DNA from 3 places in the Catenulispora sp. EB89 genome. Region 2 is predicted to be linked to each of the others. Evidence: riboswitches for the same ligand, from Rfam matches in the RefSeq annotation. Region 2 holds a riboswitch; each other region holds the start of a gene.
The links. Region 2 has a riboswitch for cobalamin ahead of ABH920_RS25485 (HoxN/HupN/NixA family nickel/cobalt transporter). Riboswitches for the same ligand answer to the same signal wherever they lie in the genome.
Positions count from the first base shown of each region.

Region 1: another riboswitch for cobalamin. It lies ahead of ABH920_RS28955 (VWA domain-containing protein); the one in region 2 lies ahead of ABH920_RS25485 (HoxN/HupN/NixA family nickel/cobalt transporter).
Region 3: another riboswitch for cobalamin. It lies ahead of ABH920_RS37545 (ribonucleoside-diphosphate reductase subunit alpha); the one in region 2 lies ahead of ABH920_RS25485 (HoxN/HupN/NixA family nickel/cobalt transporter).

Region 1 covers NZ_JBGCCU010000015.1:117,364-124,307, reverse strand. The annotation lists gene ABH920_RS28995 (hypothetical protein) at 1-450, shown strand, start outside; gene ABH920_RS28990 (LuxR C-terminal-related transcriptional regulator) at 469-1,089, opposite strand; gene ABH920_RS28985 (sensor histidine kinase) at 1,184-2,185, opposite strand; gene ABH920_RS28980 (hypothetical protein) at 2,263-2,391, opposite strand; gene bfr (bacterioferritin) at 2,649-3,131, opposite strand; gene ABH920_RS28970 (bacterioferritin-associated ferredoxin) at 3,250-3,558, opposite strand; gene ABH920_RS28965 (sulfite oxidase-like oxidoreductase) at 3,681-4,328, shown strand; gene ABH920_RS28960 (hypothetical protein) at 4,368-4,550, opposite strand; cobalamin riboswitch at 4,656-4,782, shown strand; gene ABH920_RS28955 (VWA domain-containing protein) at 4,871-6,944, shown strand, end outside.
Region 2 covers NZ_JBGCCU010000012.1:230,966-237,909, reverse strand. The annotation lists gene ABH920_RS25500 (heavy metal translocating P-type ATPase) at 1-2,036, opposite strand, end outside; gene ABH920_RS25495 (hypothetical protein) at 2,072-2,275, opposite strand; gene ABH920_RS25490 (DsbA family protein) at 2,417-3,253, opposite strand; cobalamin riboswitch at 3,426-3,629, shown strand; gene ABH920_RS25485 (HoxN/HupN/NixA family nickel/cobalt transporter) at 3,658-4,776, shown strand; gene ABH920_RS25480 (hypothetical protein) at 4,817-5,410, shown strand; gene ABH920_RS25475 (sigma-70 family RNA polymerase sigma factor) at 5,478-6,038, shown strand; gene ABH920_RS25470 (ABC transporter substrate-binding protein) at 6,079-6,944, shown strand, end outside.
Region 3 covers NZ_JBGCCU010000024.1:35,447-42,390, forward strand. The annotation lists gene ABH920_RS37525 (SDR family oxidoreductase) at 1-30, shown strand, start outside; gene ABH920_RS37530 (zinc-binding alcohol dehydrogenase family protein) at 110-1,084, shown strand; gene ABH920_RS37535 (ScbR family autoregulator-binding transcription factor) at 1,089-1,784, shown strand; gene ABH920_RS37540 (PPOX class F420-dependent oxidoreductase) at 1,843-2,232, shown strand; cobalamin riboswitch at 2,282-2,529, shown strand; gene ABH920_RS37545 (ribonucleoside-diphosphate reductase subunit alpha) at 2,782-5,073, shown strand; gene ABH920_RS37550 (ribonucleotide-diphosphate reductase subunit beta) at 5,088-6,083, shown strand; gene ABH920_RS37555 (helical backbone metal receptor) at 6,096-6,827, shown strand; gene ABH920_RS37560 (ClpP family protease) at 6,899-6,944, shown strand, end outside.

The sequences.
Region 1 (6,944 bases), on a different contig from region 2:
ACCGCGGCCCACCTGACCGGCTTCACCACAAACGACGGCCCCACCGAGCAGGTGACCCTCTCCGGCGCGGTCGGCGACTGGGGCCAGGGCGTCAGCGTCAACCCGGACGGCTCGGTCAACCCCGAGCACAACAGCCAGCTGGAACTCCAGCTCCAGCGCGGCAGCTTCCGCCTCGACATCGCCTCGATCGACAAGGCCTTCGTCTCGGCGATGGCCCACCAGTTCCCGTCGGACCCGGCCACCTGCTCGGGCCACATCGCCGTGACGCAGCACGTGCCGGTCGTGACGGGCTCCGGCACCGGCGCCTACAAGGGCGTCTCCGGCGACTTCACCCTGACCATCAGCCTCGACGAGGTCGACAAGCCCACCGCCGGCCAGCCCTGCGACGGCACCCAGCCCTTCCTGAACCAGACGATCATCACGGCCGGCCCCGGGAACCTCCGGTTCTAGAACGCGCTCCAGAACCTCTCACGCCAACCGCCGGTCGCTCGCCCAACGGGTGAGCTCCCGGCGGTTCGACAGTTGCAGCTTGCGCAGCACCGAAGACACATGCGTCTCAACGGTCTTGATCGAGATGACCAACTCGCGCGCGACCTCCTTGTAGGCGTAGCCCCGCGCGATGAACCGCAGGACCTCCCGCTCGCGCGGCGTCAGCCGGTCCAGCTCCTCGTCCCGCGCCGCCGCGCCGCCGCTGGAGAAGGCGTCGAGCACGAATCCGGCGAGCCGCGGCGAAAAGAACGCGTCGCCCTCGGCCACCCGCCGCACCGCGTCGGCGAGCTCGGCGCCGCTGATGGATTTGGTGACGTAGCCGCGCGCCCCGGCCCGGATGACCGCGATGACGTCCTCCGCCGCGTCGGAGACCGACAACGCGAGGAAGCGCACGTCCGGCAGCCCTGCCGCGGTCCGCGCCAGCACCTCGACGCCGCCGCCACCCGGCAGGTGCACGTCGAGGAGCACGACCTGCGGCCGGGTCGCCGTGATGACAGCGACGGCCCGGTCGGTGTCGTCCGCCTCGCCGACGATCTCGATCGCCGTCCCCGCGGCCTCGGCGGCTCGGCGCAGCTCGGTGCGGACTCCGGCGCGGAACATCTGGTGGTCGTCGACGAGGACGACCGTGATCGGATCCGCTGCCCGGGAATCGCTGACGATGCCTCCGTCAACGCCTGCTTCTTCGCGTGCTTCGTCACTCACAGCGCATCTCCAATCGAACCTCGGTCCCGGCCCCTGGCGCCGTCCGCACCTCGGCCACCCCGCCGTGCCGCGCCATCCGCCCGACGATCGACTCCCGGATCCCCATCCGGTCCGCCCCCACCGCGTCCAGCTCGAAGCCGGGCCCGCGATCCCGCACGTAGACCGCGACCCGCCGCTGCCCCGCCGAGCCCTCGTCCTCCACCTCCGCGAACACCGAGATCGGCGCGCCCCCGGCGTACTTCGCCGCGTTCACCAGCGCCTCGCGCGCGGCCGCGACGCACGCGCCGAGCCCGTCCCCGAGCTCCGCGTCCCCGACCGCGACCACCTCGACCCGCACCCCGTGCCGGTCCTCCACCTCGGCCGCCGCGGCCCGCACCGCCGCCGCGAACGTCTCCGGCTCCGTCCCGTCCTCCGCCCGCCCTCGCCGGTCGTAGAGCCAGGCCCGCAGCTCTCGCTCCTGAGCCCGCGCCAGCCCCGCGACGTCAGCCGGATCGGCGCGCTGGATGAGCGTCAGCGTGTGCAGCACCGAGTCGTGCATGTGCGCCGCGACCTCGCCGAACTGCTGCGCGCGGATGCGCTCGGCCCGCTCGGCGTCGAGATCGCGCAGCACCCGCAGCAGATACGGCAGCGCGATCAACACCCCGCCGGAGAACAGGATGAGCGCCGCGACGACCGCACTGGTCTCCGCGGCGAACGAAGCACCATTCGTCAGCAGCCGCACCAGCGCACCACCGATGACCAGCGCCCCGATCGCGGTCCGGGCATCGACCGCCCGCCGCCCCCGATCCCGCACGCCGAGCCACGTCCCGCGCCGCTCCGCAGCCAGATCCCGCAGCACCAGCACCATGCCGACCACCACCGCGGCCAGCGGTATCAGAGCCCGCATCTGATCGGCGGAACTGGGCCCGTCGAGCGCCGTCACGACCACGACGCCCACAGCCACCAGCAGCGGACCGGAGGCACCACGCACCCCGGCGGAGGACGGTCGCAGCATGCCAGCCATGGTCACACGCCAGTCGCCGCCGGCGCATCAGGGGCGACCCCGAGGGTTTCTCAGGGTCCGGACCCCGGCTAAGCCATCCGGCGCTCGGTGAAGCAGGGCGCGAGCGCGTCGTGCGCCCAGTAGCTCGGCCTGCCGAGGTACGCGCCGAGGGCGGTGAGGATTCCGCTGACGGAATCGGACTCGCCGAACCGTGCCATCTGATCAGCGCCGACGGCACCATGGAATTCGGCGACGGCCTGGACCGGGGTTTGTCCGGCACGCCGCGACCACCTTCGAAAAGAAGTTGTCCCACCCGAACCGGGGATCGTCGAGCGGACGGCCGCGCCGTCAGCGACGGCCTCGTAGGCGCTCGCAGGTATGACGACGGGGGAGTTTCCACCCCATGGCGAATACCGCGTTCCGCTTCCCCCGGGAGAAACCGTCCCGCCGGCTTCTCCCGACCCCGCCGTCCGTCTCAGGACGCGTCCGGCTGCTCCACCAGCTGCGCGATGTACAGCGGCTCCCCGAGCTGGCCGATCAGGTCCAGCTGGGTCTCCAGGTAGTCGATGTGGTGTTCCTCGTCGGCGAGGATCTCCTCGAACAGGTTCGCTGACGTGACGTCCCCACGCTCGCGCATCAGCTTGATGCCGTTGCGCAGCCGCTCCACGGCCGCGACCTCGACCTTCATGTCGGCGTTGAACATCTCGGTGACGGTCTGGCCGATTTCCAGCGGGAACAGCTTCTGGAAGTTGGGCAGTCCCTCCAGGAAGATGATGCGCTCCGCGAGCTTGTCCGCGTGCTTCATCTCGTCGATGGACTCGCTGCGGGTGTACTCGGCGAGCTTCTTCCAGCCGCGGTTGTCCTGCAGCTTGTAGTGCAGCCAGTACTGGTTGATGGCCGTCAGTTCGGCTGTGAGCTGCTCGTTGAGGAACGCGATGATGTCCTTGTCACCCTGCATGGCGTCCGATACTGCCAGAGCCGCCGATCCGGGAGGTAACGGCGTGTGCGCGGATTGCGCCGAATGGGGACGTCCTCGGGCTCGCCGAAGTGCCCCGCCGTGAGGATGACCAGCGGGTTCAGCCCAGGGCCGGCAGCGCGGCCGGGCAGTCCGGCGCGTGCTCGAACACCGGGAGGGCCGGGAGCGCGGGGCGTGCCGGGCGCGTCGGCGCGGGCACCGGCAGCCGCTCGGCCTCGGGCATCGAGTCCACCGGCGCCGAGTCGGCGACCCGGGCCGCGGCGAGCAGGCAGCTCAGCCGCTTCACGCAGGTCCCGCACGCGGAGCCCGCGCCGGTCGCCTTGCGCACCTGCTTGACCGACTTGGCACCTAGCGCGACGACGGCGTCCACCTCGGCGGTGGTCACTGCGTGGCATATGCAGGCGTACAAGCGGGGCTCCGGCGCTCGGCGGGTTCGGGATCGGCAGACTTAGGGGAGCCTAAGCTACCTAACGGCCACCTGCCAAGTCCCCGCGGTACGTGCGGTGCACCACATCTGGGACGATGGTCCCCATGGGGCAGCCGGGATCAGGGGTGGACACAGAAGGCGAGACGGTGCAGTCCGACGATCGGCTCCCGCCCGGCCAGCGCATGCAGCGCGGGGAGTGGCCGGTGCTGCACTACGGCCCGGTGCCCCGCTTCAAGCCCGCGACCTGGGACTTCCGCGTGACGGGCGCCACCGCCGACGGCGCGCAGGCGATCTGGTTCCACGAGGAGTTCGGGGCGCTGCCGTCCGTCGAGGTGACCGCCGACTTCCACTGCGTCACCAAGTTCACGATGCTGGACGCCCCCTGGCGCGGCGTCAGCGGCCGCACCGTCCTCGAGCTCGCGCCGCCGGCCCCGGACGCGACGCACGTCACGGTCTGGGCGGAGTACGGCTACAGCTCGAACCTGCGCATCGAGGATCTGCTGCGCGAGAACGTCCTGTTCGCGACGCACTACGCCGGCGTCCCGCTCACCCCCGAGCACGGCTTCCCGCTGCGGCTGATCGTGCCGCACCTGTACGCGTGGAAGGGCCCCAAGTGGGTTCGCGGGATCGAGTACCTCACGACGGACCGGCGCGGGTTCTGGGAGGAGCGCGGGTACCACAACATCGGGGACCCGTGGAAGGAACAGCGGTACTCCTACCAGGAGGACCCGGGGGACGGGCCTCCGCTGTAGTCCTGTTCCGCTGTAGTCCTTGTGTAGTTCTCCCCGGAGTCAGGTCGTCCGGATCCGGCGCAGCACGGCCCGCCACAGCGTCCCGGGCCGCCCGAGCGCGCGCAGCCGCTGCTGCGGTGCGGACGTGGGGGTGTCGCGTTGCTCACCCCGCGCCAGCGCGAACGCGCCACCGTCCAGCTCGTATTCACCCAGGACACGGGGTCTGCGCCGTCGCTCGCTCACCCTCCCATTGAGGGATAGAACCGGCCATTCCGCCAGCCGGCGCCGCCCGGGCGCGGTTTGACGCCCGATGATCGCTGCGGGATGCTGCACGCGGGATGGTCGGCAGGAATCCGGTGCGAATCCGGAACGGTCCCGCCACTGTGATCAGGGAGCGCCTCCCGCTTGCGAAGCCACTGGGACGTCAGCGTTCTGGGAAGGCCGGGCAGGCGCGCGGATCTGAGAGTCAGGAGACTACGACCGTCCCCCGGCACGCCGCTCCCGCGGCGTGTTCTTGTGAAGAGACCTGTCGGGCGTGGATACCCGTGAGGAGCTGATCCGGCGTGCCGCCGTACCCGTTCACCGCCGTCGTGGGTCTTGACGACCTCCGGCTGGCCCTGCTGCTGAACGCCGTGTCCCCGGCCGTCGGCGGCGTCCTCGTGCGCGGCGAGAAGGGCACCGCGAAGTCGACGATCGTGCGCGCCCTGGCCGCGGTGCTGCCGCAGATCGCCGTGGTCCCCGGCTGCCGCTTCTCCTGCGACCCCGCCGCGCCCGACCCCGCCTGCCCCGACGGCCCGCACACCGCGTCCTCCGCTTCCTCCGCACCCTCCGCACCCTCAGCGTCCTCCGCATCCGCGGCCGGCGCCGTGGCCTCGCAGTCCCACCCGGCGCGCCTCGTCGAGCTGCCCGTCGGCGCGACAGAGGATCGGCTCGTGGGCTCCCTGGACCTGGAGAAGGTACTGGCCTCCGGCGTCGCGGCCTACGAACCGGGCCTGCTGGCGGCGGCGCACCGCGGCCTGCTCTACGTGGACGAGGTCAACCTCCTGCACGACCACCTCGTCGACCTCCTCCTCGACGCGGCCGCCATGGGCGTCGCGCACGTCGAGCGCGAAGGCGTCTCGATCTCCCACGCCGCACGCTTCCTGCTGGTCGGCACGATGAACCCGGAAGAAGGCGAGCTGCGGCCCCAACTGCTCGACCGCTTCGGCCTGACCGTCGAGGTCCGCGCGAGCCGCGACCCCGCCGAGCGCGCCGAGGTCGTGCGTCGGCGACTGGCGTACGAGGCCGACCCGGAGGGCTTCGCCGCGGCCTGGGAGCAGGCGGACAAGGAGACGGCCGCACGCATCGAGGCCGCGCGTGCGCTGCTGCCGTCGGTGACGCTGCCGGACGCGGAACTGCTGCGGATCACCCGCATCTGCGCGGCCTTCGAGGTCGACGGGATGCGCGCGGACCTGGTCACGGCACGCGCCGCGACGGCGCTCGCCGCCTGGGCCGGCCGGACTGAGGTCATCGCCGAGGACGTGCGCCAGGCGGCGATGCTGGCGCTGCCGCACCGGCGACGGCGGCATCCGTTCGACGCGCCGGGGCTGGACGAGGAGCGCTTGGACGAGGCCATGGATGATGCTGCGGACGGGGATGAGGACCCTGATCCCGGCCCTGGCCCCGGCGGCCCTGATGGCGACGGTTCCGACACTCCCGACGCCCCGAACCAGCCGAACGACCCGCGCGCCGCCGCCGCACCGGACACCGATCCCGAGCGGTCCCGCACGCCGCAGTCCGGTCCCGAGGCCACCGCCGGACCCGACGCGGTCGGCGCGGACTCTCCTGTCGAGTCGACCGAAGCCGCTCCGGATGCCGCGCGCCGGCCGCGCTCTGCCGCCGCGGGTGAGCAGGGAGTGGCGACTCCGAGCGAGCCCTTCAAAGCCCGCCTGTTACAGGTCTCCGGCGTCGGCACCGGCGCCGAAGGCCGCCGCTCCCGCGCCCGCGCCACCGGCGGCCGCACGGTCGGCGCACGTCCCGGAGCCCACGGCCTCCACCTCGTCGCGACCGTCCGCGCCGCCGCGCCCGAGCAGGTCGCCCGAGGCCGACGCGAGGGCGCGATCCGCCTGCGCTCCGAAGACCTGCGCGAGCCGATCCGCGAGGGCCGCGAAGGCAATCTCGTCCTGTTCGTAGTAGACGCCTCCGGCTCGATGGCCGCCCGGCAACGCATGGCCGCCGTCAAGGGCGCGATCCTCTCCCTCCTCCTCGACGCCTACCAGCGCCGCGACAAGGTCGGCCTGGTCACCTTCCGAGGCCGCGACGCCGAAGTCGCCCTCCCGCCGACCTGGTCCGTCGACGCCGGCGCCGCCCGCCTCACCTCGCTCCCGACCGGCGGCCGCACTCCGCTCGCCGCCGGCCTGCTGCAAGCCGCTGACGTTTTGCGCGTCGAGCGCATGCGCGACCCGAACCGCCGGCCGCTGGTCCTCGTCGTCACCGACGGCCGCGCCACGCAGGCGATCTCCTCGTCATCGTCCGCCGCCGCGCCGCGCGCGACCGCCTCGCCGCGCGCAACAGCCTCGCGTGCCGCCGGAGCCGACCCTCTCGCCGACACCCGCCGCGCCGCGGCCCACCTCCGCCAGGCCGTGGCCACCCTCGGCG
Region 2 (6,944 bases):
ATCGTGGACAGCGTGCGCCGGGCCAGGCACACGGCGTCGGCGACCAGGCCGATGTCGGCGCGCACCAGGGTCAGGCCGGCGGCGCCGATCGCGGCGTCCGTCCCGCCTCCCATGGCGACGCCCAGGTCGGCCGCGGCGAGTGCGACGGTGTCGTTGACGCCGTCGCCGACCACGGCCACGACGCGGCCGGTGGCGCGCAGGTCGGCGACGATCGCAGCCTTGCGTTCCGGCGAGGCCGAGTGGTGCACAGCGGTGATGCCCAGCTCACGCGCCACGGCGGCGGCCGCGCCCGGGCCGTCGCCGGTCGCCAGGACCGGTTCCAGTCCGAGGACTCGGAGCCGGCGCACGGTGCGGTAGGCGTCGGGGCGGAGGGTGTCGCCGATCGTGAGGATCGCTGCCGGGGCTCCGTCCACTTCGACCAGGACGGGGGTGCAGCCGCGTTCGTCGGCGTCGGCCAGCGCTGTACGGAGTGCTTCGGGTAGTTCGTGGGGCTCGTCAGGTCGTAGGACGCGGACTTCGTGGCCTTCGACCGTCGCGCCGACGCCGATACCGGGACGCGACCAGAAGTCTGCGACGTCGGGCAGCGCCGAGCCGCCGCTGTCCGGAGCCGTACGAAGCGCGGCAACAGCAACGGCAGCGGCGGTGACGGCGCGCGCCAAGGGGTGCTCGGAGCGCTGTTCGACGGCTGCGGCCAGCCGTAGTACCTCGGCGGCGTCGTGCCCCGGGGCCGGCGTGGTGGCGAGCAGCGTCATGCGGCCTTCGGTCAGCGTGCCGGTCTTGTCCAGGACGACGGTGTCCAGGTGCCGCAGCCGTTCCAGCACTTCGGGCCCCTTGACCAGGATGCCCAGCTGCGCGCCGCGTCCGGTGGCGGCCAGCAGCGCGGTCGGGGTGGCCAGGCCGAGCGCGCACGGGCAGGCGACGACCAGGACCGCGACGGCTGCGGTGATCGCGACCTGGGGCCGCGCTCCGGCGCCCTGCCAGAAGCCGAGGACGGTCGCGGCGATGGCCAGCACCGCCGGGACGAACACCGCGGCGACGGTGTCGGCGAGGCGCTGCGCGCGGGCTTTGCCGGTCTGGGCGTCTTCGACCAGGGCGGCGATGCGGGCCAGTCGGGTATCGGCGCCGATCGCGGTCGCGCGGACGAGGAGCGTGCCTCCGACGTTCATGGTGCCGCCGGCGACGCGGGCCCCCGGGCCGGCCTCGACGGGGACGCTCTCGCCGGTCAGCATGCTGAGGTCGAGCGCGGAGGCGCCTTCGACGACGATGCCGTCGGTGGCGACCTTCTCGCCGGGGCGGACCACGAACTCCTGGCCGGTGAGGAGTTGGTTCAGTGGGATCCAGCGCTCGTGGCCGTTGTCGCGGACGCAGACTTCTTTGACGCTCAGCTCGGCGAGGGAGCGGAGGGCTGATCCGGTCTGGCGTCGGGCTCGGCTTTCCAGATAGCGCCCGCAGAGGACGAACAAGGGCACGCCGACGGCTGCTTCCAGGTACATGTGCCCGGCACCGTCGCCGCCGCCACCAGCGCGGAGCGAGAAGCCCATGCGCATGCCGGGGTCGCCTGCGGTGCCGAAGAACAACGCGTAGACCGACCAGCCGAAGGACGCGAGGATGCCAAGGCTCACCAGGGTGTCCATGGTCGCGGTGGCGTGCCGCAGGTTGAGCAGGGCTCGGCGGTGGAAGGGCCAGGCGCCCCAGGTCACGACTGGCGCGGCGAGGAGGAAGCAGAACCATTGCCAGTTGCGGAACTGGAACGCCGGGATCATGGACAGGAGGATGACCGGCACGGCCATCGCGGCGACGCCGAGCAGGCGTTCGCGGTCGGTTGGCGGCTCGGGCTCCGACTCCGGCGGGGCGGCGGCGGAGACCAGGCACGCCGTGTATCCGGCCTGCTCGACCGCGGCGATCAGGTCCTGGACCGGGATGTGCGCCGGATGCAGGATGCGGGCCCGGCCGGTGGCCAGGTTCACGCCGGCCGAGACGCCGTCGACGCGGGCCAGGCGCCGTTCCACGCGACTGACGCATGCGGCGCAGGTCATGCCGCCGACTACGAGATCGGTGACGGTCGGGGCGCTCACCGCATGCCACCCATCCCCGGCATCCCCGGGGGTGGCTGTCGTCCGACCGGCGGCACGCCGGGAACCAGATCGGGGGCGACCGGCCCGGCCAGGTGCCCGATGCCCAGCGCCCCGGCGTACAACCCCGCCAACAGCACGACGAACGCCAGCACCCGGCCGGACCCGCTGAGCCGCCGGCCCAGCTCACGAAGCCGCCTCATGAACACCTACAAGCACTCGAAATCGTCGCGCGACCCGGGAAACGGGCACCCGTACGGTGCCGCGGACGGTGCGCTCTGAAGTGATAGTCGTAGGCGAACCCCGGCTGGTTCCCGACCCGCCGGGGGCAGTTCTCAGGACCGCTACGACAGCGCCGGCAGCCCCGCGCTCTGGAACACCTGCTTCAGCACCGCCGGGTCCGACCCGGCCAGCGACGACCCGTCCTTCGACGCCAGCCAGAAGTTGTTCGGCAGCGAGAGGGTCTTGCCGTCGAGCATCAGCGTCGGCGTCCCCTGGAGTTGCAGCGTGTTGAAGTCCGACCAGTTCTGCTGGACCAGGCCCTTGTACGTGCCGGCGTTGACGCACGTCTCGAACGCCGGCGTGTCCAGTCCCGGGACCTGCTTGGCCAGCGAGATCAGCGTCGCGGTGCTGCTGTAGCCGTCGGTGGTCTCGTCCGGCTGGTGGGCGAAGAGCACGTCGTGGTACTCGTCGAACTTCCCGGCGGCCGCGGCGCACGCGGCGGCGTTGCCGGACTGGAGCGAGCCGCTGCCGTTGTCGTGGGTGTCGATGAGGGTCACCGGGTGGAAGAGCACGCGCAGTGTTCCGTTGGCGACGTAGGCCTTGTAGACGGACGCCGATCCCGTCTCCAGCGCCTTGCAGTAGGGGCAGCGGAAGTCCTCGAAGATCGTCAGGGTGTGCGGGGCCGACGCGGGGCCGTAGGACAGGGCCGTCGCCTTGTTCGCGGGGTTCGCGTACTTGTCGGCGACCACGGAGCCGTCGGTCGGCGGGGTGTAGGCCTTCGGCTTGGCGGAGTTCGAACTCACCGCGAGCCCGACGCCGACGCAGACCCCGATCACCACCACTACCACCGCGAGTATGCCGAGCCTGCGGCGCTGCATGCTCTTGCGCTGCTGGGCCGCACGCTCGGCGGCGACCCGCACGCGTGCGGACTTCTCGTCCCGAGCTCCCTGATCGCTCATAGCCCCATCCCCACCCACGTCGAAGAATCCTGATCGGCAATGCGACAGTGCGGCCGTGCGACAGTGCGGCAATGCCCCCGGGATCTGACCACCGGAGGACGGCGGCGTCAAGCCGGAGGCGGATGTGGCGCACAAGCCAGAGGCCCCGCCTTGCCCGCCTCCGACCCGCTCGCTACGGTGACCATGCCGTGGTGCTCGGGAAGACCGGTGGAAAACCGGAGCGGCCCTCGCCACTGTGATCGGGAATGCACCGGCTCCACGCCGGCCGCGCTTGTCTGGCGCGGCGGCGGCCACTGGACGCGTGACGCGTCTGGGAAGGCGGGGCCGGGGCTTCGACCCGTCAGCCAGGAGACCGGCCACGGCACCGAACATCGACCATCCACGAGGTGCTGGAGGCGAGCCGCGTGAGCGTGCCTGCGAACCGTTCTGTCCGGGCTGTCCGGGATTCGTCCGCGGGGCCGGTGCGCTGGCTGCGGGGCGACTGGCTCCGGTTCGGCGGGTTGCTGGCGGTGATCGTGGCGATGCACGTGGCCGCGTTCGGGATCCTGGCCGGGTTGGTCGCGCCGCACCACTACACGGTCGGCAAGCAGGTCTTCGGCTTCGGGCTCGGCATCACCGCCTACACGCTCGGGATGCGCCACGCGTTCGACGCCGACCACATAGCCGCGATCGACAACACCACGCGCAAGCTGATGGCCGACGGGAAGCGGCCGGTGTCGGTCGGGTTCTGGTTCGCGCTCGGGCACTCGACCATCGTCGTCGCGCTGGCCGCCGGGATCGCCGCCGGGGCACGGCAGGCCACGAGCCTCACCGACGACAAGTCCGGCACGCGCCAGTCCCTCGGCGTGGTGTCCACGACCGCCTCCGGCACGTTCCTGTACCTGATCGGGATCCTGAACCTGGTCGCGCTGATCGGCATCTACAAGGTCTACAAGGCGATGCGCCGCGGCGAGTACGACGAGGCCGCGTTGACCGCGCAGCTGGACAAGCGCGGCTTCATGAACCGGATCCTGGGCCGGCTCACCAAGTCCATCACCCGGCCCGGCCAGATGTACCCGGTCGGCCTGCTGTTCGGCATCGGCTTCGACACCGCCACCGAAGTCCTGCTGCTCGCGCTGGCCGGCTCCAGCGCCGCCGCCGGGCTGCCCTGGTACGCGATCCTGTGCCTGCCGCTGCTGTTCACCGCGGGCATGACCCTGTTCGACACCCTCGACGGCACCTTCATGAACTTCGCCTACCACTGGGCCTTCTCCAACCCGATCCGCAAGGTCTACTACAACCTCACGATCACCGGCCTGTCGGTGGCCGTCGCCCTGGTCATCGGCAGCGTCGAGCTGATCGGCGTGGTCCACGACCAGTTCGGGTTCGCCAACCCGGTCACCGACTGGATCGCGAACCTGAACCTGAACAACGTCGGGTTCGTGATCGTCGGCGCGTTCGTGGCTGTCTGGGTGGCGGCGATCGCGTACTGGAAGATCGCGCGCGTTGAGCGGAGGTGGAACGCGGCCGGCGAGGAGGGCTAGCGGAAGCCCGGCGGCGTGCGGATGCGACGATGGCACCGTCATGAGTGTCGACTGGGGACTGCGCGCCGTGCGGTCTGCGATGTTCGCGGCCGTGTGCACGCTGCTGGCCACGGCCGCGCACTTGTCGATGTCCGGGCGGTCGGTGCCGTGGTGGGCGCTGGCCATCGCCGGTGAGGCGACTTTCGGGCTGGCCTGGCTGCTCTCTGCGAAACAGCGCGGCATCGTCCATGTCGTCGCCTTGACGATCGGTGCCCAAGCCGGGCTGCACGTCTGGTTCGAAGTCGGCCAGGTCCTGTCTCCCGCACCGGCCATGGCCGGAATGACCATGCCTGGCATGTCCTCAGACCCGGGCTTCCTCGGCTCCGACAGTTGGGGGATGCTTACCGCGCACCTCGCCGCCGCCACCGTAGTAGGCCTCTGGCTCGCGACCGGTGAACGCGCGGTCTTCCGGTTGCTGGCTTCGGCGGCGACCTTCCTTCTCCCGCCGCTGGCGCTGCTGTTCCGGGTGGTTGTTCCCGTGCCGCAGGCGCCCAGTGTGCCGGTTGTGAGCCAGAGTGCTGCGCCGCTGCGCCAGCTCCTGCTCGTCCACGTCATCATCTCCCGCGGGCCGCCGGCCGGGGTCGCCGTCCGGTAGACGGCCCTGTCCGGCGACGTGATCCCGCGTCGCCGTGTCTCTTTTTCTCCAGCAAGGACACACGGTGATGACCCCTGCGCTGAAACACCCGGTCGATCAAGCCGACGTCGACGCGCTGGCCCTGGCCGCCCGGGACGGCGACCCGGCCGCCGTCGAGCGCTTCATCCAGGCGACCAGGCCCGACGTGCGCCGCTACGTCGTGCGCCTGAGCGGCAGCCCGCAGGACGCCGACGACCTCACGCAGGACACGTACCTGCGGGTCCTGCGTGCGCTGCCGGCCTTCCAGGGCCGGTCGTCGGCGCAGACCTGGCTGCGCGCGATCGCCCGGCGCACCGTCGTCGACCGCATCCGCCGGGCCTCGGCCCGGCCGCGGCTCGCGGACACCGACGACTGGCTGGGCGCGGCCGAGCGTGCGCAGCCCGACGGGCTGCCCGGCTTCGAGGAGGGCGTGGTGCTGGCCCAGTTGGTCGCCGCGCTGCCCGAGGACCGCCGGACGGCGTTCGTGCTGACCGCGATGGTCGGCCTGCCGTACGACGAGGCCGCCCTCGTGATCGGAACCCCGATCGGGACCGTCCGGTCCCGCGTGTCCCGGGCCCGCAGCACGTTGGTCGCCTCGCTCGGGAACTGAAGCGCGGCCCGCCCCGACTACTCCTTCCGTGGAGCACAGGATGAAACTCTCGGGGCGGGCCTTCCTTGTCGGCACGGCAGCGTTCGCGCTGCTGGCGTCGCTCACCACCGCGTGTGGGAGCAGCGCGTCGTCCGGGACGGCCGCCGGAAACTCGGCAGGCATCACCGGCACGCAGCCGCCGACGACAACGCCGGCCAGGACCGCCTACCCGCTGACCATCGACAACTGCGGCCAGAAGATCACGTTCCAGAAGGCGCCGAGCCGGGTCCTGATCCTGAACGGCACATCGGTCGGCGAGGTCGAGAGCTTCATCATGCTCGGCCTGGACAAGACGATCCTGGCCGACGCCCAGCACTACGGCGTCTCCGACGACCCGGAGATGGTCGCGAAGATCGACGCACTCCCCACCGGCGGCCTGACGATGAACAAGAACTTCGACGTCCCCGCCGAACAGGTCCTCGCCGCCAGGCCGGACCTCGTCGTGTCCACCTGGGCCGGCGGCTTCGACGCCAAGAACGGCATGGCCACTCGGGGACAGCTCGCCGCGGCCGGGATCAACAGCCTGGTGAACCCGACCAACTGCGCTCAAGGCGATCCGAACGCCACCGGCGCCGAGAAGAAGGCCTTGGCGACCCAGGGCATCGACTCCTCCTTCGACTTCATGACCCTGCTCGGCCGGATCTTCGACGTCCAGCAGCGGGCCGCCGACCAGGTCACCGAGCTGCGCGACCGGATCGACGCGGTGCAGAAGTCGAACCCCGGAACGCCGCCCAAGAAGGTGCTGATCGCCTACCCCGGCATGTCGATGATGAACGCCAACGGCCTGCCCGCGATCATGACCGGCGGCATCTACGACAAGGTGATCGCCGCGGCCGGCGGCGTGAACTCCTTCGCCGGCAAGGACTC
Region 3 (6,944 bases), on a different contig from region 2:
GCGGTGCGGAACGCCGCGGCCTTCGGCTGACGCTCGACAAGAAACCGGCCAGCCGGTATTTTTTCCCCGCGGCATCCGCCGCAGCAAGATCCTGGGAGGGGAACCCATCATGAAGGCCATCCAGTTCAGCGCGCCAGGCGGTCCGGAGAACGTCGCAGAGGTCGACATCCCCGCGCCGACCCCGGCCGCCGGCCGGCTCGCGATCGCGGTCCGCTTCGCCGGCCTGAACTTCGTCGACGTCCTGGCCCGGCGCGGCGCGCCCGGCTACGCGAGCAGCTGGCCCTTCGTGCCGGGCATGGAAGTCGGCGGCGAGGTGACCGCGCTCGGGGAGGGCGTGAACGGCTTCGCCGTCGGCGACACCGTCGTGGCGTTCACCGTCGACGGCGGCGGCCTGGCCGAGACCGTCGTCGCCGAGGCCGGCCTGGCCGCGCGGGTCCCCGCCGGCCTCGCCCTCGAAGCCGCCACCACCGTCCCGCTCACCTGGGCCACCGCCGTCGGCCTGGCCCGGGCCGGGCACGTCGCCGCGACCGACCGCGTCCTGGTCACCGGGGCCGGCGGCGGCGTCGGCGAGGCGCTCGCGGCGGTCCTGGCCCTGCGCCACCCCACGGCGCTGGTCGGCGGCACCAGCGCGCGCTCCGCCGCCACCCTCGCCGCCGCCTACCGCCCCGCGATCCGCGACGCCGAGTTCGCCGCCAACGCCCGCGAGGCCGCCGACGGCGCGCTGTTCGACGTGGTCCTGGAGTCCATCGGCGGCGACGTGTCGGCCGCGATGCCCGCGCTGCTCGCCCCCGGCGGCCGCCTGGTCAGCTACGGCGCCGCCGCCGGCCAGCCGGACCCCGCCGCCCCGAGCCTGGCGGACCTGCGCCGCAACAACTGGACCACGGCCGGCTTCAGCATCATCAACCGGGCCCGGGGCGACGCCGGCGCGGTCGGCGACCTCATCGCCGGGGTCTTCGCGCTCACCGCCGAGGGGCTGGCGATCCCGGCGCCGCGCGTCATCGGCTGGAGCGAGGCCGCCGAGGCGCACATCGCGCAGGCCGAGAACCGCAGCCCCGGCAAGACCGTCGTCGCGGTCCGGAGCTGAGCACGTGACGCCGCCGCCGGCCGACTCGCGAGGCTCGGCCGGCTCCCGGGGCTCGGCCAGCTCCCGAGCCTCGGCCGAGCCCCGGACCCCGAGCGAGCCCACGCAGGAGCGCGCCCGCCGCACCCGCCGCGCGATCCTGCTGGCCGCGTCCGAGTGCTTCGCAGAGCTCGGCTACGCGACGGCCACCACCAGCGAGATCGCGGCCCGCGCCGGCGTCACCAAGGGCGCCCTCGCCTTCCACTTCCCGGCGAAGGCCGCCATCGCGGCGGCCATCGTCGAGGAGTGCTACGAGCAGTGGCCCTCGGTGGTCACCGAGGTGACGCCGGCGCACAATCGGGTCCTCGACCTCCTCGGCGAGGTCTTCGCCCGCATCGCGGCGCAGATCCGCGAGGACCCGATCGTCCGCGCGACGGTCCGCCTGCAAGCCGAGCGCGCGCTGATCTCCGAGCCGGTCCACATGCCGTTCGTGGACTGGATCGCCACCTCGACCGACCTGTTCCGCACCGCCGCCGACCGCGGCGAGCTCCGGCCCGGAGCCGATCCCGGCGCACTGGCCCGGGCCTCGGTCGCCGGCTTCCAGGGCGTCCAGCACGTCTCGGGCATCCTGTCCGGCCACGCCGACGTCGCCGAGCGAGTCGCCGAGTGGTGGTCGGTCATGCGGGCCGGCGTCGCCGCCACTACCGACGATCACGTTTCCTGATCGCTGCCAGTCGACATCTCCCCTTGTCCGAAACCCCGTCCCCGACTGGAGTAGACCCATGTCCGTCATCCCCGCATCCCACACCGACCTGCTCGAGCGCCCCGTCTTCTGCCACCTGGCGACGATCCGCGCCGACGGCACCCCGCACGTGAACCCGATGTGGTTCCTGTGGGACGGCCAATTCCTGTCCTTCACCACCTCGACCAAGCGCGCGAAGTACAAGGAACTCAACGACCGCCCGCACGCCGCGGTCTCCATCAACGACCCCGAGGCCCCGTACCGCTACCTGGAGCTGCGCGGGACCGTGGACCGCATCGAGCCGGACCCGGAGGGTGACTTCTTCGCCGTCCTGGCCGACCGCTACGCGCTGCCGATGGACGGTCCCGTGGGCGACGCGCCGACCCGCGTGCGGATCTACCTGCGGCCGACGCACGCCACCTTCCAGTAGTCCCCTGACATACAGCATGTTGATTGGAATTTGAGCGCCGCCACAAGATATGGTGTCCGATGCAGCTGGTTCGACCACCGCCCCGCACAAGGGCGGCGGTCGAGGCAAGAGGGAACCCGGTGCGAGACCGGGACTGCCCCGCAGCGGTGAGTGGGAACGACAGCCGTCGTACACACTGGGCCGAGTGGCGCCGGAAGGCGCCGGCCTGGGAAGTGACGGCCAGTAGGTTCGCGCGGTCCTCCCCGGGCCCGCGAGCGCCCGCGAGTCCGAAGACCTGCCAGCCGTGCCGTGCCCGGACGTGGGGTACGGCTGGTCCGAGGCCGCGTGGGACGGCTGACGGCGGAGCGCGTCGCGGCTTTCGCGTGCCTCCGGTGTCTGCTCGCCAACGGTTCGGACCTCGGACCTACGACTGGCGAGGAGAAGGTTGTGACGGTCACGCTCACACATGTCGAGACCACGGACGCAGCGAGGCGCGCGGGGGCGCAGGCGCTGCCGCCGGTGACCACGACAGCGACGACAGCGACGACAGCGGCTCAGCTCGAAGCGGAGATCGCGGACAAGTCCGCGGACCTGCCCGACGTCGACGCGGCGCGCGTGGCCCGCAAGACCTTCGCCGGCCTGCCGCCGAACGCCACCGCCGACCAGATCGCCGACCTCGCCGTCCAGAGCGCGGCCGAGCTCATCGGCGAGGAGCCGCAGTACTCGAAGCTCGCCGCCCGCCTGCTGTCCGGGGTCATCGCCCGCGAAGCCGCCGGCCAGGGCGCGACCGGCTTCAGCGCGTCCATCGCCGTCGGGCATCGGGAGGGCCTGATCGGCGATGTGACGGAGGCTCTGGTGAGCTCGGCGGCCGAGCGGTTCGACGCCGCGATCGACCCCGAGGGCGACCTCCGCTTCGAGTACTTCGGCCTGCGCACCGTCTACGACCGCTACCTGCTGCGGCACCCGGTGACCCGCCGCGTGATCGAGACCCCGCAGCACTTCCTGCTGCGCGTCGCCGTCGGGCTGTCGCAGGACCCGCAGGAGGCCGTCGGCTTCTACCGCCTGATGTCCTCGCTGGCCTACCTGCCGAGCTCGCCGACGCTGTTCAACTCCGGCACCCGGCACACCCAGATGTCGTCCTGCTACCTGGTGGACTCCCCGCGCGACGAGCTGGACTCCATCTACGACCGCTACCAACAGGTCGCGCGCCTGTCGAAGTTCGCCGGCGGCATCGGCATCGGCTTCTCCCGGGTCCGCGGGCGCGGCGCCCTGATCCGCAGCACCAACGGCCGCTCCAACGGCATCGTCCCGTTCCTGCGCACGCTGGACTCCTCGGTCGCCGCGGTCAACCAGGGCGGCCGGCGCAAGGGCGCGGCGTGCGTGTACCTGGAGCCGTGGCACCCGGACGTCGAGGAGTTCCTCCAGCTGCGGGACAACACCGGCGAGGACGCGCGCCGCACGCACAACCTGAACCTGGCCAACTGGATCCCGGACGAGTTCATGCGCCGCGTCGAGGCCGACGGCCTCTGGTCCCTGATGGACCCCGACCAGGTTCCGGAGCTGCCGGACCTGTGGGGCGCGGAGTTCGACGCGGCGTACCGCGCGGCCGAGGCCGAGGGCCGCTACGTCCGGCAGGTCTCGGCGCGTGAGCTCTACGGCAAGATGATGCGCACACTGGCGCAGACCGGCAACGGCTGGATGACGTTCAAGGACGCATCGAACAAGCTCTGCAACCAGACCGGCGTCCCCGGCAACACCGTGCACCTGTCGAATCTGTGCACTGAAATCATCGAGGTCTCCTCCGACGCCGAGACCGCCGTCTGCAACCTGGGCTCGATCAACCTCGGCGCGCACCTGACCGCGTCCCGCGACGCGATCGACTGGGACCGGCTGCGCGCCACGGTCCGCACCGCCGTGGTCTTCCTGGACCGGGTCATCGACATCAACTACTACCCGAGCGAGCAGACCGCGGCGTCGAACCCGCGCTGGCGTCCGGTCGGGCTGGGCCTGATGGGGCTGCAGGACGTGTTCTTCGCGCTGCGGCTGCCCTTCGACGACGCGCGGGCGCAGGAGCTGTCGACGCGGATCTCCGAGGAGATCTACCTGACCGCGCTGGAGACCTCGGCCGGGCTGGCGGAGGAGTTCGGCGCGCACCCGGCGTTCGCGGACACCCGCGCCGCGAAGGGCGACCTGCAGCCGGACCTGTGGAACGTCGCCACCTCGCCGGAGCTGGCCGCGCGCTGGAGCAGGGTCCGCGGCCGGATCGCGGCCACCGGCCTGCGCAACTCGCTGCTGGTGGCGATCGCCCCGACCGCGACCATCGCCTCCATCGCCGGCTGCTACGAGTGCATCGAGCCGCAGGTGTCGAACCTGTTCAAGCGCGAGACGCTGTCCGGGGAGTTCCTGCAGATCAACTCGGCGCTGGTCGGCGAGCTGAAGGCGCTGGGGCTGTGGACCCCGGCGGTGCGCGAGGCGATCAAGCGGGCCGAGGGCTCGGTGCAGGGCGTCGAGGCGCTGCCGGCGGAGATCAGGGCCCTGTACCGGACGGCGTGGGAGCTGCCGCAGAAGGCGCTGATCGAGCTGGCCGCGGCCCGCGGGCCGTTCGTCGACCAGTCGCAGTCGCTGAACCTCTTCCTGGCCGCGCCGACGATCGGGAAGCTGTCGTCGATGTACATGTACGCCTGGAAGGCCGGGCTGAAGTCCACATACTACCTGCGCTCGCGGCCCGCGACGCGGATCCAGCAGGCGACGGTCGCCGCCACCGCCGCCACGGCCACCCCCGCCGACCTGCCGGTGATCGCCGACGACGACGCGATCGCCTGCTCGCTGGAGAACCCCGAAGCCTGCGAAGCCTGCCAGTAAAGGAAATCCGTCTCATGCTGCTCGACCCGGGTCTGGACCTGACCCTGCGCCCGATGCGCTACCCGCACTTCTTCGACCGCTACCGCGACGCGATCAAGAACACCTGGACCGTGGAGGAGGTGGACCTGCACAGCGATCTGACCGACCTGGACAAGCTCTCGGCGGCCGAGCGCCACCTGGTCTCCCGCCTGGTCGCGTTCTTCGCCACCGGCGACACGATCGTCGCGAACAACCTCGTGCTGAACCTGTACCAGCACGTCAACAGCCCCGAGGGCCGGCTGTACCTGTCGCGGCAGCTGTTCGAGGAGGCCGTGCACGTCCAGTTCTACCTGAACCTGCTCGACACCTACGTGCCGGACGAGGACGAGCGCACTGAGGCCTTCGCGGCGGTGGAGAACATCCCGTCGATCCGGCGCAAGGCAGAGTTCTGCTTCCGCTGGATCGACTCGCTGGGCGATCTGAAGCGGCTGGAGACCCGCGAGGACCGCCGGGCGTTCCTGCTGAACCTGATCTGCTTCGCGGCGTGCATCGAGGGGCTGTTCTTCTACGGCGCCTTCGCGTACGTGTACTTCCTGCGCTCGCGCGGCCTGCTGCACGGCCTGGCGTCGGGCACCAACTGGGTGTTCCGCGACGAGTCGATGCACATGGCCTTCGCCTTCGACGTGGTGGAGACGGTCCGCGCCGAGGAGCCGGACCTGTTCGACGACGAGATGGCACAGCAGGTGCGCGCGATGCTGGCCGAGGCGGTCGAGTGCGAGACGCAGTTCGCCGAGGACCTGCTCGGCGCCGGGGTCTCGGGGCTGCCGGTGGCGGACATGCGGGCCTACCTGGAGCACGTCGCCGACCGGCGGCTGGAGCAGCTGGGGCTGGAGCCGGTGTACGGGACGGCGAACCCGCTGGGGTTCATGGAGCTCCAGGACGTGCAGGAGCTGTCGAACTTCTTCGAGCGGCGGGTCTCGGCGTACCAGGTGGCGGTCGGCGGTAGCGTCTCGTTCGACGACGACTTCTAGAAAGGCAGGGGTATGCGGCGCGTGGTGTCGTTGGTGCCGTCGCTGACCGAGGCGATCGCGGCGACGGCACCACGGCTGCTGGTCGGCGCCACGGCGTGGTGCACGCACCCGGCGGAGCTGGAGGTCGAGCGGATCGGGGGGACGAAGAACCCTGACGTCCCGCGGATCATCGCGCTGGCGCCGGATCTGGTGGTGGCGAACGAGGAGGAGAACCGGGGCGCCGACCTCGACGCGCTGCGCGCGGCCGGGGTCTCGGTGCTGGTCACGCAGATCCGGACGCTGGACGAGGCGTTCCGGGAGCTGGACCGGATGCTGACGGTCGGGTGCGGGCTCGACCGGCCCGGGTGGTTGGACGCGGCGGAGGCGGCTTGGGCTGCGGTGGCAGCGAGGGCTGAGGTGGCGGCCGGGGCTGAGGTCCCTGCTGTCATCCCGATCTGGCGGCGGCCGTGGATGGTGCTGGGCCGCGACACGTTCGCCGGCGACGTGCTGGCGCGGCTCGGCGTACGAAACATCTACTCCGACCATGCCGAGCGCTATCCGAAGATCCCGCTGCCGGAACTTCTCGCCGGCGGCGCCGAACTCGTGGTTCTCCCCGACGAGCCCTACGCGTTCAGCGCCTCCGACGGTCCCGAGGCTTTCCCCGGGCTGCCCGCCGCTCTGGTCTCCGGGCGCCATCTCACTTGGTACGGTCCTTCGCTCGCCGAAGCTCCTGACGTGCTCCGTCGCCAGCTTCGCAGTGGCTGATCTGCTGTGAGCTGATCCGCCCAGAGCAGCATCGCGTTCTCAGCCGTCGGCCGCCGGGGCACGGTGAAGTCATGGCAGAAGACGAAAAGACACCCCAGTTCAGTTGGCGCACCCGTG